2 regions of the Flavobacterium sediminilitoris genome follow, and region 2 is predicted to be linked to the other one. Evidence: riboswitches for the same ligand, from Rfam matches in the RefSeq annotation. Region 2 holds a riboswitch; the other holds the start of a gene.
What was found. Region 2 has a riboswitch for cobalamin ahead of metE (5-methyltetrahydropteroyltriglutamate--homocysteine S-methyltransferase). Riboswitches for the same ligand answer to the same signal wherever they lie in the genome.
Positions count from the first base shown of each region.

Region 1: another riboswitch for cobalamin. It lies ahead of LXD69_RS10805 (TonB-dependent receptor plug domain-containing protein); the one in region 2 lies ahead of metE (5-methyltetrahydropteroyltriglutamate--homocysteine S-methyltransferase).

Region 1 is NZ_CP090145.1:2,364,112-2,375,190, reverse strand. It holds gene LXD69_RS10825 (T9SS type A sorting domain-containing protein) at 1-764, opposite strand, end outside; gene LXD69_RS10820 (YncE family protein) at 777-2,066, opposite strand; gene LXD69_RS10815 (YncE family protein) at 2,125-3,198, opposite strand; gene LXD69_RS10810 (TonB-dependent receptor plug domain-containing protein) at 3,204-5,027, opposite strand; gene LXD69_RS10805 (TonB-dependent receptor plug domain-containing protein) at 5,132-7,078, opposite strand; cobalamin riboswitch at 7,157-7,371, opposite strand; gene LXD69_RS10800 (energy transducer TonB) at 7,432-7,956, shown strand; gene cobC (alpha-ribazole phosphatase) at 8,112-8,636, opposite strand; gene LXD69_RS10790 (adenosylcobinamide-GDP ribazoletransferase) at 8,621-9,403, opposite strand; gene cobT (nicotinate-nucleotide--dimethylbenzimidazole phosphoribosyltransferase) at 9,411-11,079, opposite strand, start outside.
Region 2 is NZ_CP090145.1:805,182-816,260, reverse strand. It holds gene LXD69_RS03845 (S41 family peptidase) at 1-645, shown strand, start outside; gene LXD69_RS03840 (FAD-dependent oxidoreductase) at 647-1,255, opposite strand; gene LXD69_RS03835 (hypothetical protein) at 1,283-1,483, opposite strand; gene LXD69_RS03830 (MarC family protein) at 1,501-2,076, opposite strand; gene LXD69_RS03825 (DUF3109 family protein) at 2,212-2,778, shown strand; gene LXD69_RS03820 (ribonucleotide-diphosphate reductase subunit beta) at 3,046-4,023, shown strand; gene LXD69_RS03815 (ribonucleoside-diphosphate reductase subunit alpha) at 4,242-6,629, shown strand; gene LXD69_RS03810 (hypothetical protein) at 6,747-6,971, shown strand; gene metE (5-methyltetrahydropteroyltriglutamate--homocysteine S-methyltransferase) at 7,049-9,373, opposite strand; cobalamin riboswitch at 9,558-9,749, opposite strand; gene dgt (dGTP triphosphohydrolase) at 9,947-11,079, shown strand, end outside.

The DNA.
Region 1 (11,079 bases), 1.6 Mb from region 2:
TTCGGATAAATTGAAAATAAATGGAGATTAGATTCGTTCAATCCTAATGTTTTTTGATTTATTACACCAACTGCATCCAAGTCAAATCCTCCAGATTGAAAAGCTGTTGGATAAGAATCATTTATTACATTGCCAAAGCTATCATAAGTAGCATATTGGGCTTCTATACTTCCAACTACATCGGTGATTTTAATATGAGTTATATTGTTTTTATCTAATAATGGGTTATTAGGTATTTCATTTAAATCAAATGGCGTTCCGTAATTTCCTTCATACTTTCCTGCTATATTATTGAGATATTCTGCGTGTGGAGTTTCAAAAGTTCCTATTTGAGTATTTGTTTGTGTTTGACTATGCGTTTGAAAACCAAAATAATTAACACCATCTGAACTTACTGTTACAATTGCTAATTCTAAATAACTAATACTTCCATTTTCAAAAACAGCAAAATCGAATCCGTTTCCATCAATTATGGGAACATCAAATGTAATAATTGCTTCTCCTCTATCTCCTAAACTAACAATAGCACCATTAGGCATTCCAATAGCATTTGAACTTTCACCTGTTGAAGCATACCCTAAAGTTGGATCAGATATTTTTTTATAACCTCTATTAACTTGGACTTCGGTTGCCCAAGCCACAAAAGAAGAATTATTTTTATGAATTGCTGTAGAGCCAATTTGTCCATTTATTGGTGGATAAAGTTGCGAATAACTGTTTAATCCGATTAATAAAAGACTAGTTAAAAAAATAATTCTTCTCATTTCTATTTGTTTTTATTTAACAATCAGTTTTGATATTTGCTTTTTGTTTTCAGAGTTTATTTCTACAATATAAATTCCTTTCTCAAGGTTTGAAACATCAATTCCTGATGTATTATATAGTTGGGTTTTCACCACTTTCCCTGTTAAATCAAATATTTTAACAGCTACATTTTTATTTGAATTAATATAAAATGTTGTTGTTGCAGGATTTGGATATAGTGAAAAAGATGTATTTGCTAGATTATTATCTAAACCAAGGCTACTTTCTTTAGATTTATAGAAATTATTTGGAATATTTTCAACTGTATTTGTAATTACAAAATCTCCTGTTACATTGTAAATATGAGCAAATCCTGTAGCCGCATATCCATTAGCATCTGCAACATATATTTTATCATCAATTAAATCTAATCCATAAATTCCTAAATAATCTGTTACTGGTGTTGTGATAAAAGAGGTTGTAGGTAATGTTGTGTTTGTAAATGGCATTTTAAAAATATCTGAACCAATTGTGTAGTATAAATTATCTGCATCAGCAATTAAATGTGATGGATGTGTAATATTATCAAATGGTAAATCACTTACTATACTATTATCTGTCAGGTCTATTTTTACTAGTTTCCCAGTAGTTTCTGTTTGTCCTGACCAACTTGGTAATCCACGACATAATACATATAAAAAATTATCTTTAACTATCATTGAGCTTGGAAGATCTCCAACTATAATTGAGGAAACATTTTGATTGCTTATTTCAACAACAGATATTGTTGTTCCATACCCATAACCTCCTTGATGTGCAACATAAAGTTTATCATTTATAACTTCTATTGTTTCAACACCTTCAGCCATTGGTATAGTAGATTCGACCAAATTAGTAGTTAAATTGATAACAGCTAAATAATCATCGGTAGTAACACTTCCATCTCCCCAACATGTTACATATCCTTTATTATTATGAAAAGCTATATATCGCGGATTAGTTAATCCTTGATCTATCGTGGCTAAAACTTCAAACGTTTCATAGTTTACAACTTTTATAGCGCTTGACCCATTTAGAACAATATAAGCTTTATCATCAATAAAATTCATGCTCTGAGCAACATCTCCCAAAGGATCATTATTATTCGCTAGTCCAAAGATGTCACCTGTAACCTGATTATTGGTTGTCATAAAACTAACAGATGCTGCGTTACTTCCATAATTTCCTTCATTTAGAACTAAAATACCATCTAAATAAGATTGAGAAAAACCAAGAAAACCAACTAAGAAAGTTATAAGAGATAAAATGTAATTTTTTTTCATTGTATATTAATTTAAAATTCCTTTAATACTATATTAAATAAGGATGTTGTTTGTTTTTTTAATTATTAAAATAAATTCCTGTTGGAGAAACTCCAACGTCAAAGCTGTTTATTAAAGTTCCTGTTAAAGAATAAACATGTAATTTTCCATTAGAAGAATAATCATTAGCATCTCCTAAGTAAATTTTCCCATTATTAACGGCAAGACTATACACTCCATAAGCTCCTTGATTCACCGTATTAAACAATTCAGTTGTAGGTAATGAAGTATCATTAATTCCCATTTTATATATCTTAGAATCTACTGTGTAATAAAAGTTATTTGATTCATAATACAAATTAGAAGGATGCACAATACCCGAAAAAACTTTTCTTTGAGTTGTATTATCTAATGTATTTATTATGACTAATTCTCCTGTTGTTTCTGCTGATACTATTGACCAACTTGGAATTCCTCCACATAAAACATATAGATTGGTTCCTATTAATTCTAAAGAATTTGGAATATCTCCAACAGGTATAGATGTAACATTATTATCTGATAAATTTACTACCGATACTGTATTTCCTTCTCCATAACCTCCTTTATGTGCTACATATAGTTTAGTTCCATTTGAAATAATACGTTCTGGACCTTCACTAACAGAAATTGTTGAAGAAACAGTGTAAGTATTTAAATCTATAACAGCAATATAATCATCTGTACTTGATCCACCATCTCCCCAATTTGTCACATATCCTTTACCATTTGAAAAAGCAATATATCTAGGATTACTTAATCCTGTTGTAATACTCGCAACATGCAACATTGTATAACGATTTACTACTTCAATTTTTTGAGAATTGTTTACCACTACAAATGCTAATTCATTATAAAATCCAATACTTTGTCCTGTATCTCCTAATGTAAGAGTTGAATTTATCGTATTGAAAACATTATTTCTTAATGTAGAAAGGTCGTTTGATAGATAAGTAATTTCACTATTATCTGTATTGAAATTTCCTTCATTCAGAATTATTATTCCATTATCATAAGCACCTAGAGGTTCGTCTCTTAACTCATCGTCACTACTACAAGAGAAGAATAATGCTGTTAATAAAAATCCTAATAAATACAGTTTTTTTAATTTCATATTATTTAAAAGTTAAGGGTTAAGTTTATTGTATAATTTCGACCTGGCATTGGTCTTGAAAGTACATTTTGATATGGTTTATTTTCTAAGTTTAAAACTTGAAAAGAAATTATTCCTTTAATTTTTGTACCCATTGTATAATCTAAAGAAGCATTCGATAATCCATATTCTTTTAGAGTATAAAAATTATCCGAAGATGTAAATACTTTTCCATTAAAAACATAATTATAATTCAGGTTAATTGATTTTACATTTAATGTTAAACCCGTACTAAGTTTATGATAAGGAACATAAATAAGTTGTTTATCTGTTTGTTCATTTATAGATTCTGTGTATGCATAATTCCCATTGAATTGAAACAAACCAATTCTTGTTTTTTTCATCCAAGTCAATGCTGTTTCTACTCCATAAATTTTCACTTTATCTGTATTTATGGGTTGCCAAACTCCCGATGCATTTGGAACCCATCGTAACATATCTTTTAATTTAGTATAAAATGGAGAAAGTTTAATTTCAATTTCTTTAATTTTAAATATGTTATTAAGTTCATATTGTAAAGAGTGTTCTGGCTTTAAGTTGGGATTACCTAATCCTTCCCAATACAAATCATTGAATGAAGGAATTCTAAAATTTTTAGAAGAATTAATAGCAAGACTATAAAAAGAAGAAGGATTATATTTCACTCCTATTGAGTACAGTATAGGACTTTCATAATTAGAGGTTATTTCTGTCCTAACGCTTGCTTCATAATCTAGTTTCTTATCTATTTTATGAGTTAGTAAAAAACTAAATGATGTAATGTCTCTATTAATTTTTAAAACATTTGTTCCTTTTCCTGTGCTTTGTGTATGACTAACAATTGGATTAATCTTTATTTTAGAAGACACTTTATACACTAAATCATATTTAAAAACAGCGTTTTTTGCTTCTCCAAAGGAAAATAAATCACTATTTTTATTTTCAAAATATTTATATTTTTCAGTTAAAAATGCAAATTGAGTAGTAGAAATTATAGCATTATTTTCAAATTTCCATTCTATTAAATTTCTAGTATTAAAATCTTGATATTTACTCTTTGAAGGTGATGCTATTGTTCCTGAAAAAAAACGTTCTCCATCAAAAAAATGAGTTGCAAATTTTAGTACATTTTTCTCATTTATTTTATACCCAAATAAACTATTAAAGCTATTATTTTGATAGTTCCCATTCTCATTCTTTTTATTGTATCCAATATATTCATAGTCATTTTCCGATTCATTTCTTGAAAAATTTATATTCGCTGAAATCTTATCTGATCCAACATCTAATTTGTAATGTAATCCAAGAGTAGAATAACTTCCATAATTTAAACGCAATGTATTTGATATTCTATCTTCAAAATTTAAATAGGAATTTAGATGAATTGTACCGCCAATTGCTCCACTTCCATAAATCACACTTCCACCACCTGTTCTAACTGAAATAGAGTTAAAATCGAAACTATTTATAGTGTTAAAATCTGTTTGACCGTTAAATTGTGAATTAATATTAATACCGTTCCAAATTACAGCCGTTTGTTGAGCAGTTGTTCCTCTAAACGAAGGAGAAGACACCATTCCTTTTCCATTTTCTTTAAAATAAATTGTGGTATTATTTCGTAAAAGATCTGTTAATGATGTGTTGTTCCGCTGTATAATACTATCTGATAAATTAAATATAGAATGAGCCAAAGAAAAGGTCTTCAATTTACTATCGATTAAGACTACCTCTTTCAATTTCACAACAGAATCTTGTTGCGAAAAAGCAATAGAAGTATAGATAAAAATGAATAAAACGAATATGAATTTCATAAAATCACTAATCTTTTTAAAACGATAAAGAAAGTATTCTTAACTAATTTGAAAATAAAAACAGAAACGCCTCTTTGTAATAAAGAAGCGTTTTATATTAATCTTTAAAATTGAAGATTTAAACCTAATTTGAAATTTCTTCCTCTTGTTGTAAATCCACTCACTTCAACAAAATCATCATTAAATAAGTTGTTTACAGCTCCAAAAACAGAAAGTCTATTTGGTAAAATATCAAAAGATATATTTGTATGAACTAATTGGTAAGAGCTTAAAACTACATTTTTAGAAGAAAAAGTAGCACTATCATAATATCTATCTGCTCTTTGGTCTACATACTGATATTGTGCATTCCACTGAATTCTTTTTGTAAAATTCACACCAATTGATGCATTAGCTTTATGCTTAGGTAGTCTAATATTTTCTTCTTCCGAAAATTGCAAGTATGTATAATTCCCTGTCAATTGTACATTTTTTATTGGAAAAATTGTAACATTAGTCTCAATACCTTTTGTGTTTACTAACAAATCGTTATTAATATAATTTGAAGTAAAAGTGACCGGATTTGTATAAAAATCTACTCTGTTTTTTGATTCTCTATAAAAACCTACTGCATTAATAACTACTTTTTTATTTAGTAATTCCGTTTCAAAGCCTACTTCTACTGTTGTATTTTCTTCTGGTTTTAATTCTGAATTTCCATATTGAGAAAACAATTGATACAAAGAAGGTGTAATAAATGCTGTACTTAATGATGAGAGAATACGAACTGGTAAATTTTTAATTTTATAAGATGGATTAATATTATAAGTTAGATTTTCACCATAAACATTATGCATATTTAAACGCGCTCCTACATTAACATTTAATCCAAAATCAGAATTATATACAAATGTTGTATAAGGATCTATCATGTTAAATTTAGTGTTCTTATTTAAAACATTTACTGTATAAATAGACGAAGGAGTTGTTACATTATTCATATCCATAAATTGAAACTGACCTCCTAGAACAAAAAATAATTGCTTATTAATTACATATTTATTAAAAATATCAGCATTAAAATGACGTGATTTATAATCATAATTATTTAATGTTGAATTATATGCTGTATAACTATTATATAATCTCTCTAAATTTGAAAAACTACTATTTATGTGTAATTCACCTTTGTTATATTTATATATAGAATTCAAGCCTGTTCTGAATTGCTCACTTAAAAATGAATTTTTGTCTTCATCTGCAAACGAACCTGAATCATATTTATTCTTTATTTTATCATATCCAAAAAATGAAGAAATACTTAATTTATCAGTCAATTGATATCCTATTTTTTGTAAAGCATTTACTCTAGAAAAATGATCGATTTCAAAATTTTCTCCTAAAGCTTCACTCAAACCTGTAGTTTCTGTACTATTAAATGAAGTATATGATGTTAGCTTTTTTGAACCTGCACTAAATGAAAAACCTTGATTAAAATCTTGAGCAGAAGTTTTATCATCTTTTACAGAATTCATTGTTCCCAAATTAAAATAAGCTCCTCCAGAAATATTTTCCTTTCTTGCTTTTTTTAACGTAATATTTATCACTGCTGTTCCAGCATTTGAACCATAAAGCGTACTTGATGATCCTTTCATAACCTCAATACTATCTACTTGATCTACTGGTAATAATCTTAAATCATAGGTCATACTTGAACCCGAAGCATCTGTAACAGGAACGCCATCTATCATGATTAAAACTTGACGACTTCTTCCTCCACGAATGTAGTACTCAACATTCATTCCGTTACCTGTTTGATTTCCATTGATTTCAACACCTGCAACCTGATTTAAAACTGTTGCTACAGATTGTCCTTTTCGTCTTTGTAAATCATCCGCAGTAATTTTGTCTATAATTTTACCCGATTTTTCTTTGCTTTGAGCAAACTTAGTATCAGACACAACCACTTCATTTAACTGAGTTACCCTTAAAGAGTCCTTCTTTTCTTGTGCAAAAACAATACTCGTTAAGAATGTTGCACACACACTCCATCTAATAAACTTAATGTTCATTTTAGTTAATAATAGATTTTAATAAATAGGAAGAAAAGCATAGAATTTACCCATACTCAAACCTTTTTTCCCGAAAGTTTGTTACTAACGAATGTGGCAGGTCTCCTGGCTTGCGTCTTGTTATTCACCTTCCCAAGACATTGATAGAAATCAATTAACTCAGTGGTATGTAGATAATAACAAGCTTTGTAGCTTACAGTTGCGGGTACAGCTTAGGCATTAAACCTAATTCCCTTTTAATGTTGTTCTAAAAAAAGATTTTCAAAACAACAACCAAAATTCGAGTGCAAAAGTACATATATTTTAGCATATTACAAGATTTAATACTATTTTTGAAATTATATATTTTAAATATGAAATCTGTATTTACATTTTTTGCGCTTTTATTAGTTTTAAATAGTTTTTCGCAAACTACAAACGAACCTGCTATTGACAGACATAATTCTGAGCCTGTTGTGGTTCAACCAACTGTTGTAGAAGTAAGTGATTTTGATGAAGATTTAATATTACCTTATGCTTTTATAGACAAAACACCATCTTTTGTAAATTGTAAATACACTACCGAAACTGAAAACAAAGCTTGCTTTCACGAAAAACTACAAGAACATATTAAAAAACATTTAAAATATCCTAAAGCTGCAAAACAAAATAAAGTTGAAGCAAAAGCAATTGTACAATTTGAAATTTCAAAAGAAGGAAATATTACCAATTTAAAAACTAAAATCAAAGCTACAAATCAAGATTTTTATACTCTTTTTGAAGAAGAAGCCATTAGAATTATATCAAAGCTTCCAAAATTCATTCCAGGTGAGCAAAAAGGCAAAATTGTAGCAGTGAAATATGCTTCAATAATTACTTTTAGTTTAACTGATAAATAAAATTTGTTTTTTCTTATTCCTTTTTATAAAAAAGCTTTTCATTTCTTTTTCTTTTTCCTCATTTTACGCACCAAAATAATAAGACCAATAATCACATGAATAGCAATTATTGTATATAGTGCAGCCATAAATTCTTTTGAATCCGTATTCATAATTTAAAGTATTATTTTTATAATTTGTCCAAAGGTAACTTTATTTTGAAAAGCCTCTTTTAAAGGTAAATTTTGTTGGTAACATAAGAAACTTCTAATTACACCCGCATGCGTTACAATTGCGACTTTTTTATGCTGTTGTATTCTTAAATCTTCAATAAAAGAAAGCACTCTATCATATAATATTTCAAAAGATTCTCCATTTGGCACTTGAACCGAAACAAAATCTTTCATCCAAGGGTTTAACTCTTCCTGAGGAATATCATTCCAATTTTTAAGTTCCCAATTACCAAAATCCATTTCCATTAAACGTTTGTCTTTTTCAATCTTTTCATTCGAAAGAAAATCGGCTAAAACGGTGCATCTTTTTAATGGACTTGAAATTACTTTCATTTCTTCAGAAGGAAGTTGGTCTTTTATTTCTTGAAACAAATGCTCAAATGGTTCTTGAATAGTCACATCGGCTTGACCATAACAAATGCCTTTTTCACAAACAGTTTCTGTATGCCGTATTAAATAAACTTCCATAAAATTACTATTGAAATATAAAAAACAACTTCACAAACTTGTTGAGTAGCACCCAAACAATCGCCTGTATAACCACCAATCCATTTTTTGAAATAGCGCGCTAAATACCATCGAAAGATAAAAACAGGCAAAAGAACAAAAACAATCTTATAATTATAAAAAACAAAATACAGTAAAGGTAAAAATCCGAAAAAAGCAGTTCCAAAAACTTCTTTCCATGAATAACTCTTTGCAATGGGTTTGCTTTTACTTAATTCATCTTCACGAACATACTCATTAGTAAAAATAATGGTTGCTGCTGCCCAACGGCTTACAGCATGAGCCGCTATAAAAATTAAAAGAATTGTAACAATATTCGATTGAGCTGATAAAATTTCAACTAAAACACTATATTTTAAAACCAATAAAAGTAAAATTCCAATAGCGCCATAAGCACCAATAGCACTATCTTTCATTATTTTCAGAATTTTCTCTTTGTTCCAACCACCGCCAAAACCATCACAAACATCGGCAAAACCGTCTTCATGAAAGGCTCCTGTTGTTAAAATACTAGCAATCATACTCAACAGAACAGAAATAGTTACAGGTAAAATTTGAGTAAAAGCAATAAATACTACTCCTGAAAACAAACCTACAATCCAACCAATTAAAGGAAAATAACGAGTAGCCTTGTTCAAATAATCAGGATCGTGTGTAATTTTTTTTGGGCAAGGAATTCTGGTATAAAACATCAGTGCTGTAAAAAATATATCGATTTCTTTTTTCATTTTTAATTTATTTATTACTTACACCTGAACTTTCAAAACTAGCCATTTCATTTAAAAAACCTATAGCCGATTGTATAATTGGAAACGCAACCGCACAACCACTTCCCTCTCCTAATCGCATATTTAAATGTAAAACAGGTTCAACTTCTAAATAATCCAACAATGTTTTATGTGCTTTTTCTTCCGAACAATGACAAAAGATAGTATTAGCTTTTATTGCTGGCTTCTTTTTATAAGCGATTAAAAAGGCAACACTCGAAATGAATCCATCTACTAAAATGAGCATGTTATTTTGATACGCTTGCAACATTCCGCCTGCCATTTGTAAAATTTCAAATCCTCCAAAATGAGCTATAAGTTCTTCTAATTCATTTGAACCTGTATAATTTTGAATTGCTTTTGAAAGAATATTTATTTTGTTTTCTAATTTTTCATTAGTAACGCCTGTTCCTTTTCCTACACACTCTTCAATTGAAAAAGAAGTTAAAACAGTCATTAAAACGGAAGCAGTTGAAGTATTCCCAATACCCATTTCACCAAAACCAATACAATTAGAACCTTTTTGATGAATCTCATTTACAACAGTAGCTCCGTTTTGAAAACACAACTCCATTTCCGTGTAACTCATAGCTGCCGTTTGCAAAAAGGATTGCGTGCCTTTGGCTACTTTTTTATTAATGAGGTTGATATTCGTTGGAAAATCATAATTCACTCCTGCATCCACTATTTCTAAAGCAATGTTGCTTTGCTTGCAGAAAACATTAATAGCTGCACCACCTTCCAAAAAGTTAGTTATCATTTGACGCGTTACTTCTTGTGGATAAGCACTTACACCGTGATTTGCAATTCCATGATCGGCAGCAAAAACAACAATATGTGGATTTTGAATTTGTGGTGTTTCCGTTTTAAAAGCCAATCCTATTTGTAACGCTAATTTTTCTAAAAGTCCTAAAGCACCTTCAGGTTTGGTTTTATGGTCTATTTTGTATTGTAATTTCTGAACTAAATCCTCACTTTTAAAAGTTGTTTCTTTTTCAATAGTAAAAGTTGTTTTAGTTACTTCTTGTATTTCTTTCACTTTAATTACATTAGCAACAGTTTTTTTCTCTTTCCAATGTAATTGTTGCAACATGGGTTGATTTCCATAATCTGTTGCGGGTTTTCCTATACAGAAATACCCTAAAGGTTCAATGTGTTCTGGAATATTTAAAATGCTTTTGAAATCGTAATAATTTAAAATAGAAACCCAACCCATAGAATAGCCTTGTTCGGTTAAAGACAACCATATATTTTGCGCAGCACAAACCGCACTAAACTTTATAGCTTCATTACTTCCAATTGTTCCAATAGTAAATGAATCTAAAACAGAACGATCATACGCAATTACCATTCCGATAGGTGCTTCTTCTATAGCTTCTAGTTTTAATTTCAAATAGGATTCTTTTTGTGCTTCATCATCTGTAGCATTGGCTGCTTTTTCATGATAAGTTAAAAACAATTCTTTTATCTTCTTTTTTATACTTACTGATTCAATAACATAATAACGAGTCGCATCTGTTAAACCAACAGACGGAGCATGATGACCTGCTTCAATAGCTTTCTCAAGCACTTCATTAGGTACTTTATCTGTTGTAAAATGACGTGTATCTCTTCGTGATGTTATTATTTCGTATAAA
Region 2 (11,079 bases):
GTTGTGGGACGTAGATCTTTTGGAAAAGGATTAGTTCAGAGAGAAATGCCTCTTGGAGATGGTTCTGCTGTGCGTTTAACAGTTGCTCGTTATTACACTCCTTCAGGACGTTCTATTCAAAAACCATACGATGACAAAGCAGAAGGCTATTTTAATGAATTTGAAAAACGTTTTCAAAGTGGAGAACTTTATGAGGCAGATAGTATTAAAGTAGCAGATAGTTTAAAATTTAAAACTAAAAAAGGAAGAATTGTTTATGGTGGTGGCGGAATAACACCAGATGTTTTTGTACCCTTTCAGGCAAAACATGGAGAAGAAGCAACATTCATGATAATGAGATCAGGAATTGTTAGTTATTTTGTTTTTGAGCAATTAGACAGGGATAGAAAATTCTTTAATTCTCTGACTAAAGAAGAACTCCAAAAAGAAGTAACGGATACAGATAAATATTTAAATGCGTTTAAAAAATATGTTTCCGATAGTGGAATACTAATTAATTATAGCCAAAAAGAGAAAATTTTAAAATACCTATATGCAGAATTTGTAAGGCAAGTTTTTGATGAAAATAGTTATTATGAAATTATTCTTTCTGAAGATGCTATGATTAAAAAAGTTTTGGAAATAGAATCTGAAAAAATAGAATAAACTATTTTCCTAATGCATCATGAACCTGTGCGTGATTTCCATTATTCCATAAAGTTAAAATGTCACCAGCTACACTTGCACCACTTCCAGAAGCAATAGCTAACTGGCTTCTTTGTCCAGCTAAAGTGCCACAAACGTAAATCCCTTCTGTTACGAAATGATCATCATTCTTTAGTTGAATTCTATTTTTTTCTGGAGCTGCTTTTTTATGCGAAATAACATATTTTTCTAGTCCTTCAATTATGAAAGGGCTTCCTGAGCCAATTCCAATAACAATAATTTTTGAATTATAAGTTTTTGAATTAGTTGTTATTTGGAAATTTCCAGCTTCACCTGAAATTTTTAAGACTTTTTCATTTAAAATTTGTTCAACATGTGGGTAAACTGTTGTTAGGTGATCTAAACTTTCTGTTAATAATTCAGAACCTAGTTTTCCAACAGGAATTCCATAAACATTATTAAAAACCGCATTTTGTAATGAGGAAGTTTTTTGATGAGCAATTACTCCTATTTTTTTATCAGAAGCAAAAGGTTTATTGGAAGCAGAACCTAAAAGTAAAGCACAGGAAACGCCAGAAACACCGCCACCAATTATTAAAACGTCATACATGAAATGTGATTTTTAAGAAAAAAAGATTTAATGATTTTTTGTTTTGTTTTCTATCTTTTTAGAAATTAAATAGATTAACATTAAAATAATAGCACAGAAACCAGATACAATTCCAATTAACGCTACAGAACTATTTCCTTCAAATGGGCTATTAAAATTAACTTTTGTAAGATTGAAAGCAATAAGTATTACTGCTAAAACAATTACGATGATGCTGAATATTTTCATGTTTAATAAATTTATTGTTAAGTAAATAACCCTTTTACATTCGCAGCAAATAATTTAACTGCAATAGCTAATAAGATTACACCAAAAATCTTTCGAATAATGCCTAATCCATTTTGACCTAACGACTTTTCAATTTTGCCAGATAATTTTAAAACACAATACACAACAATTACATTTATAATAATTGCAATAATAATGTTTATCTTTTCATATTCTGCTCTTAGCGACAATATAGTAGTCATTGTTCCTGCTCCAGCAATTAAAGGAAAAGCAATCGGTACTATTGAGGCGGTTGTAGGATTGTCTTCTTTATATAATCGTATTCCTAAAATCATTTCTAATGCTAAAAAGAATAAAACAAAAGCTCCTGCAACAGCAAAAGAATTTGCGTCAATTCCAATTAGTTTTAAAATTTCTTCACCTACAAAAAGAAAAGCAATCATTATAATTGCAGCAACTATTGTAGCTTTTTCAGATTGAATATGTCCAACTTTACTTCGTAAGTCAACTATAATTGGAATACTTCCTATTATGTCAATTACGGCAAATAAAATCATGCTTATAGTAAAAATTTCTTTCCAGTCAAAGGTCATGTTTCTCTTAGTTTTTGCAAAGATAGAGAATATGTATGAGAAAAATATATGGATATTTCCAATAATGGTATTATTCTTGTTTCAATATAAAATCTAAATTCAAAAGTGTACCTTTGCAACTTTAATAATATTATTATGTTTCAGCTTAATAAAACAATTGTTTCGGAAGAAATCTTAGAAAAAGAATTTGTATGCAACCTTTCTGCTTGTAAAGGAGCTTGTTGTATTGATGGAGATGCAGGTGCTCCATTAGATAAAAGTGAAACAGAGATATTAAAAGAAATTTATCCAAAGGTAAAGCCTTTTTTACGCCCAGAAGGAATTGAAGCCATTGAAGCACAAGGTGCATTTATAACTACTGAAGATGGGGAGTTTGAAACAACTTTGATCGAAGGTAAAGATTGTGCTTATGTTATTTTTGATGGGAAAACAGCTCTTTGTGGAATTGAACAAGCATATAATCAAGGGTTGATAGACTGGAAAAAACCAGTTTCTTGTCATTTATATCCTATTCGTGTAAAGGAATATTCAGACTTTGCAGCCGTAAATTATCATAAATGGCACATTTGTTCAGATGCATGTTCTTTAGGTAAGGAATTAGAAGTTCCAATATATAAATTTGTTAAAGAAGCTTTAGTGAGAAAATTTGGGCAACAATGGTATGACGAATTAGAAAAAGTGGCTTTAGATTTGAAAAAATAAGGCTTGTTTTTTTTATAAAAAAAACCTCTTAGCAAATGTGTTTACTGCTGTTAACGTCTATTTGTTAATGATTTTTTAAAAATATAATAAATTGATTGTCAATTAATTATGAAATTATTTTTGAGTAAGAAAAATTTTACTCGTTGTTAAAAACTTACTCTAATTGTGAATAAGTTTGACTTTTATTTTCCATTACAAATTGCAAACTTTGTAGTCCCAAGTTAAAGTAATAAATCTAAAAATTAAATCCGTTTAAATCAAACAACTATGTCGGTAGTCGAACCAATTTTACAAGAAAACAAAGACCGTTTTGTTATTTTTCCAATAAAACACCATGATATTTGGGAATGGTATAAGAAAATGGAGGCTAGTTTTTGGACTGCTGAAGAAATTGATTTACATCAAGATATCACAGACTGGAATACTAAATTAAATGATGATGAAAAGTATTTCATTAAACACATTCTAGCTTTTTTTGCAGCTTCTGATGGAATTGTTAATGAAAATTTAGCAGAAAATTTTGTTAATGAAGTGCAATATGCGGAAGCAAAATTTTTCTATGGCTTTCAAATTATGATGGAGAACATTCATAGTGAAACATATTCATTATTAATTGATACTTATGTTAAAGATGAAGTAGAAAAAGATAAATTGTTTCATGCAATAGATGTGTTTCCTGCAATTAAGAAAAAAGCAGAATGGGCTTTAAAATGGATTGAGTCAGATTCTTTTGCTGAAAGATTAATTGCATTTGCTGCCGTAGAAGGGATTTTCTTTTCTGGAGCATTTTGTTCTATTTTTTGGTTGAAAAAAAGAGGGTTAATGCCTGGATTAACATTTTCAAATGAATTAATTTCTCGTGATGAAGGTGTGCATTGTGATTTTGCCGTGCATTTACATAATCATCATTTAATAAATAAAGTCCCTAAAACTAGAATTAAAGATATTATTGTGGATGCATTAAATATCGAAAGGGAATTTGTTACAGAATCATTGCCAGTTAGCTTAATTGGAATGAATGCAAATTTAATGACTCAATATTTAGAATTTGTTACTGATAGATTACTAGTTGAGTTAGGTTGTGAAAGAGTGTATAATTCTTCAAATCCATTTGATTTTATGGATATGATATCACTTCAAGGAAAAACTAATTTCTTTGAAAAAAGAGTAGCCGAATATCAAAAAGCAGGAGTAATGAATAATGATACGGAATCTGGAAAAATTAGTTTTGACGCAGATTTTTAAAATCAATTTAATTTATTAATTTCTTATTGTTTATTTACGAAACAATAATTTAGAATATCTAGAAACATATCTTTTAGAAAAAACCTTTTTTCTAATGAAGGTGAGTTTATCATTGTTAATATATAGTATAATATATTTTTTAATGATGAAATTCTATTTCCATCAAAACTGGAAAATAAATATAGTTTTGGCAATTAACCATATATAAAAGCTGTAAAATGAATGTAGTAAAAAGAGACGGTAGAAGAGAACCAGTAATGTTTGATAAAATTACTGATAGAATAAGATTTTTATGCTATGAGCTAAATGAACTAGTAGATCCTGTAAAAGTTGCTATGCGTGTAATTGAAGGATTATATGATGGTGTTACAACTTCTGAATTAGATAATTTAGCAGCAGAAACAGCCGCTTCAATGACAATTGCGCATCCAGATTATGCACAATTAGCAGCTCGTATTGCAGTTTCAAATTTACATAAAAATACAACAAAATCTTTCTCTGAAACAATGACAGAGATGTATCATTATGTGAATCCAAGAACAGGTCAAGAAGCACCATTGCTTTCTGATGAAGTGTATAATGTAATCATGGAGAATGCTGAAAAATTAGATTCAACCATTATTTATAATCGCGATTTTAATTATGATTATTTTGGATTTAAAACGTTAGAACGCTCTTATTTATTAAAAATAAATGGTAAAATAGCAGAAAGACCACAGCACATGTTAATGCGTGTTTCTGTTGGAATACATTTAAATGATATTGATTCGGCAATTGAAACGTACGAATTAATGTCGAAGAAATTTTTCACACATGCAACGCCTACATTGTTTAATGCAGGAACGCCAAAACCACAAATGTCATCATGCTTCTTGCTAACTATGCAAGATGATAGTATTGATGGAATTTATGATACGTTAAAACAAACGGCTAAAATATCACAATCTGCCGGAGGAATAGGTTTGTCTATTCACAATGTAAGAGCAACAGGTTCTTATATTCGTGGAACAAATGGTACTTCAAATGGAATTGTACCTATGTTGAGAGTGTTTAATGATACAGCACGTTATGTAGATCAAGGAGGAGGAAAGAGGAAAGGGAGTTTTGCTATTTACATAGAACCATGGCATGCTGATATTTTCGATTTCTTAGATTTGAAGAAAAATCATGGTAAAGAAGAAATGCGTGCAAGAGATTTGTTTTTTGCAATGTGGATGTGTGATTTGTTTATGAAGCGCGTTGAAGAAGACGCAACGTGGACGTTAATGTGTCCAAATGAATGCCCAGGTTTGTATGATGTGTATGGTGAAGAGTTTGAAACAATGTATACAAATTATGAAAAGGAAGGAAAAGGAAGAAAGACAATAAAAGCACGTGAGCTTTGGGAAAAAATATTAGAATCGCAAATTGAAACAGGAACACCTTATATGCTGTATAAAGATGCAGCAAATAGAAAATCAAATCAAAAAAATTTAGGAACTATTCGTTCGTCAAATTTATGTACTGAAATCTTAGAATATACTTCTGAAGATGAAATAGCAGTATGTAATTTAGCTTCTATTTCATTACCAATGTTTATTGAGAATGGGGAATTTAACCATCAATTTTTATTTGATGTAACGAAAAGAATTACACGTAACTTAAATAAAGTAATTGATAGAAATTATTATCCTGTAAAAGAAGCTGAAAATTCAAATTTACGTCACAGACCAGTTGGTTTAGGAGTTCAAGGTTTGGCAGATGCTTTTATCTTATTAAGAATGCCATTTACAAGTGATGAAGCAAAAAAATTAAATCAAGAAATCTTCGAAACAATTTATTTTGCTGCGGTTACAGCTTCAATGGAACTAGCTATAGAAGAAGGACCGTATTCTACTTTTGAAGGATCTCCAATTTCAAAAGGAGAGTTTCAGTACAATATGTGGGGTTTAAAAGACGAAGATTTATCAGGAAGATGGGATTGGGCTTCTTTACGAAAAGAAGTAATGGAAAAAGGAGTTCGTAATTCGTTATTATTAGCACCAATGCCAACTGCATCTACATCGCAAATATTAGGAAATAACGAGGCATTTGAGCCATATACATCAAATATATACACGCGAAGAGTGTTATCAGGAGAGTTTATAGTTGTAAATAAACATTTATTACATGATTTAGTTAGTTTAGGATTATGGAATGATAATTTAAAACAAGAAATCATGCGTAATAATGGATCAATTCAAGATATAGATGTTATTCCACAAGATATTAAAGATTTATATAAGACAGTTTGGGAATTGAGTATGAAAGATATTATAGATATGTCTCGTCAAAGAGGATACTTTATAGATCAATCTCAATCTTTAAATTTATTTATGGAAGGAGCAACAATGGCAAAATTAACGTCAATGCATTTTTATGCATGGAAGAGTGGTTTAAAAACAGGAATGTATTATTTAAGAACAAAATCTGCGGTAGATGCAATTAAGTTTACTTTAAATAATGACAAAAAACCAGAACAAGTTCCAGTTGAAGTAAAATCTGAAATGTCAACAGATGAGTTTAAAGCAATGTTAGAACGTTCTAAGAATGCTGAACCAGATGATTGTGAAATGTGTGGTTCTTAATTATAGAGTTAAGAATAAAGATAATAGAGTAAAGAAAACAGCCATCAACACATGGCTGTTTTCTTTTATAATAAAAGTTGCATTACAATTCGTACCTTTGTCAAAAAATAAAACGCCATGTCTAAAGAAAGTAAAGGAGTGTATACAGGGATTATTGAACAAGATGAAAAAGGAAATTTCTTTTGTGGAGAATATTTGTTAGACTATAAATACACAATTGCAAAATTTAAAATAGGAGATGAAATAAATATCAAATCAATAATAGAAAATCCTAGTGATATCAACTATGCTCAATATCCAAAAAAATCAAAAGATTTCTTTTTGGCAAATGATAAACCTTAATTTGGAATTGAATATTATTAGAAATAAAAACACAGCCAAACATAAATTAACTTGTTTGGCTGTGTTGTTCATAGTTGTTAAGAAAGAACTTCTTTTTTTATCAATAATCGCATCTCTTTAGCAGCTGCAACCATCTCAATTAAAGCTTTTTTAGTTTCATCCCAATGACGTGTTTTTAAACCGCAATCTGGATTTACCCATAATTGATCAGCAGGAATAACTGCTGCTGCTTTTTCTAATAAATGGGACATTTCTTTACTAGACGGAACACGAGGAGAATGAATATCATATACTCCTGGGCCTATTTCATTGGGGTATTTAAAATTAGAGAAAGCATCTAATAATTCCATTTGTGAACGAGAACATTCTATGGTAATTACATCAGCATCCATATCTGCAATATTTTGAATAATATCATTAAACTCACTATAACACATGTGTGTATGAATTTGTGTGTTATCTTTAATACCACTTGCTGAAATCCTAAAAGCTTTAATTGCCCAATCTAAATAAGTTGCCCAATCTTCTTTTCGTAATGGTAGTCCTTCTCTTATAGCAGGTTCGTCAATTTGAATTATTTTAATACCTGCTTTTTCTAAATCTACTACTTCATCACGGATAGCAAGAGCTATTTGAGTACATGTTGTTGATCTAGGTTGGTCATTACGAACAAATGACCATTGTAAAATAGTCACAGGACCAGTTAACATTCCTTTGACCCATTTAGGAGTTAGTGATTGGGCAAATTTAGCCCATTTAACAGTCATTGGATTCGCACGGGAAACATCACCATAAATAACAGGAGGCTTTACGCATCTGCTTCCGTAGCTTTGAACCCAACCATTTTTAGTGAAAGTAAAACCATCTAGTTGTTCTCCAAAATATTCCACCATGTCATTACGCTCAAATTCACCATGAACTAAAACGTCAATTCCAGACTCTTCTTGGAAACGAATAGTTTCTTCTGTTTCTATTTTAATTAAATTATCATATTCTTGAGCGGTTATTTCTCCTTTTTTAAATTTTGCTCTCCAACTACGAACTTCTGTGGTCTGTGGAAATGAGCCTATCGTAGTGGTCGGAAACAAAGGTAGATTTAATACTTCTATTTGTTTTTGTCTTCTTATTGAGAAAGGGTTTTCTCTTTGAGAGTCTTTTTCGTTAATCTTTCCTACTCTGTTTTTAACAGCTTCATTGTGTATGATTGTGGCTGTTTTACGATTTTGATTAGCTTTATTGTTCTCATTATAATGAGTGTTGTTTGTTGTTTCTAATTCGCCAGATGCAAATTTTTTGAGTAAAACAACTTCATTTATTTTTTGCTTTGCAAAAGCAAGCCATTGTTTGATTTCTGGTGTTAAAGAGGTTTCATTTGTTTCAAGATCTAAGTCACAAGGACAATGTATTAAGGAACAAGAAGGGGCAATTAGTAATCTTTCTTTGCCTAATAAATTGGATGCTTTTTTAATAAGAGATAATGTCTTTTGGAAATCGTTTTTCCAAATATTTCGTCCATCAACAACGCCTAATGAAAGGAAGGTGTTACTAGAAATAAAAGTAGACTTTAAAATATCATCTAATTGTAATGGACAGCGAACCAAGTCTAAATGAAGAGTGTGTACAGGAAGAGAAAGAGCTGTCTCTAAGTTGTCTCCAAAACAATCAAAATAATTAGCTAGGATGATTTTTATATTTGGAAAGCGATTGTTTATTTCTTTGTAAGTATGAATTAAAGCGGCTCTTTCAATATTCGTTAAATTTAACGCTAGAAAAGGTTCATCAAATTGTATCCACTCTACATTTTCATCTTCAAGTTTTTTTAAAATTTCAAAATAAACAGGAAGTAATTTATCTAGGAGATCAATTCTGTGGAATCCTTTTTCTTTTTCCTTTCCAAGAAGTAAATAAGAAACGGGACCAATAAGAACAGGTTTGGTTGTAATTCCTAATTCTTTAGCTTCGATAAATTCACTTATTATTTTTTCAGAGTATAACTTAAATTCTTGATCTTTTGTGAATTCAGGAACAATGTAATGGTAATTTGTGTCAAACCATTTTGTCATTTCCATCGCTTTAACATCTTGATCGTCTTTTTGTGCACCTCTTGCCATAGCAAAATACAAGTCTAACTCGGTGTTTCTTTGTTCAAATTCTGAGTAATGAGCCGGAATAACTCCAAGTGTAAGTGATAAATCAAGAACTTGGTCGTAAAATGAAAAATCATTAGAAGGAATAAGATCTATTCCAGCTTCTGATTGTAATAGCCAATTTTGTTTACGGAGACTTTTTCCAACAGCTATTAGTGCATCAGATGTGATTTTTCCTGACCAATAATTTTCACAGGCTTTTTTTAATTCTCTGTTGTTACCAATTCGCGGGTAACCTAGATTGTTTGTTAGCATTTTTTTTGCTTTTAAAATGAATAAATCAGTTAAAAAAGCTCTTGATGCATTTCAAATGTTTTTTGAAATAAAGGAAATAGATAGAATAAATACATGTATAGGTAAACGCACAACAAAATAGAATATAATTATATTGTCGTGTGAGAATGTATCAATCCAGACTATTGCTTCAAATCGCGAAAGCATTGTCAATTCAATAAAGGCAGGTCTCCTGACTTGTAACATTTTTACCGTCCTTCCCATTTGCAAAGCAAACAGTGGATCTTATTTCAGATAAAAACTTTTTGTGTTACTTACAGTTGCGCGACAGTTCGTGATTTACACACGATTCCCTATTAATCTACAGTTAAGTAAAACCTCTATCGGTTGATGAAGAAATAAATTAAGAACTTAAATTCTGCACAAAAGTATTATAAAATTAATTAGAAAAATGTTTTTGTTTTTGCGAATTTGTTACTTCTATAACATTTACAAATAATAACACTATTAAAGCTGCTTTAAAAATATATCTATTTCAGTATCTTTGAAACTGAAATATTAAGGTTAAACTTTTATAAGAGTATGATAAAAAAAATGAACTGGGAGCAGTTATTATCTTTAAAACGTCAAGGAGATACAAATAAAAGACTGAGAAAGGAACAAGATGATACGCGTTTAGGATTTGAGGTAGACTATGATAGAATTATTTTTTCATCTGCTTTTAGAAGTTTGCAAGATAAAACACAGGTAATTCCGCTTTCAAAAACTGATTTTGTGCACAATCGTTTGACACATAGTTTGGAAGTTTCTGTAGTAGGACGTTCGATTGGACGTTTAGTTGGAAAACAAGTCATAGAAAAACATCCTTATTTAAAAGAATCGGGTTATCATATGAACGATTTTGGAGCCATTGTAGCTGCTGCTGCTTTGGCTCACGATATTGGAAATCCTCCTTTTGGACATTCTGGAGAAAAAGCTATTGGTGAATATTTTAAAACTGGAAATGGATTGCAATACAAAGACAAGTTAACCGACAAAGAATGGCAAGATTTAATAGATTTTGAAGGAAATGCCAATGGTTTTTCGGTTTTGGCCACTTCTAGAGAAGGTATTGAAGGTTCTTTGCGTATTTCGTATGCTACTTTGGGGGCTTTTATGAAATATCCAAAAGAAAGTTTACCCAAAAAACCAACTTTTAGAATTTGTGATAAAAAATATGGTTTTTTCCAACAAGACAAAGCTTCTTTTAGTGATGTAGCAAAAGAACTAGGTATGATCTCAAATAAAACAGGAAATGATATCGGTTTTGAACGTCATCCCTTAGCGTATTTGGTTGAAGCAGCGGATGATATTTGCTACACTATCATCGATTTTGAAGATGGAATTAATCTTGGACTCATTCAGGAAGAATTTGCATTGGAATACCTAATAAAATTGGTTAAAAATGGAATTGATACTAAAAAATACAACCAATTAACGACTAAAGAAGACCGTATCAGTTATTTAAGGGCTCTGGCAATTGGTAGTTTAATCAGTGATGCTGTAAAAGTTTTTATGGAAAATGAAGAAGCTATTCTAAAAGGGGAATTTCCTTATTCTTTGATGGATAAAAGTCAATATATAGCTCAAATGAATGATATTATTCAAATTAGTGTCAAAAATGTGTATCAATGTAGAGAAGTAGTTCAGAAAGAAGTAGTAGGATATAAAATTATCAATACGTTATT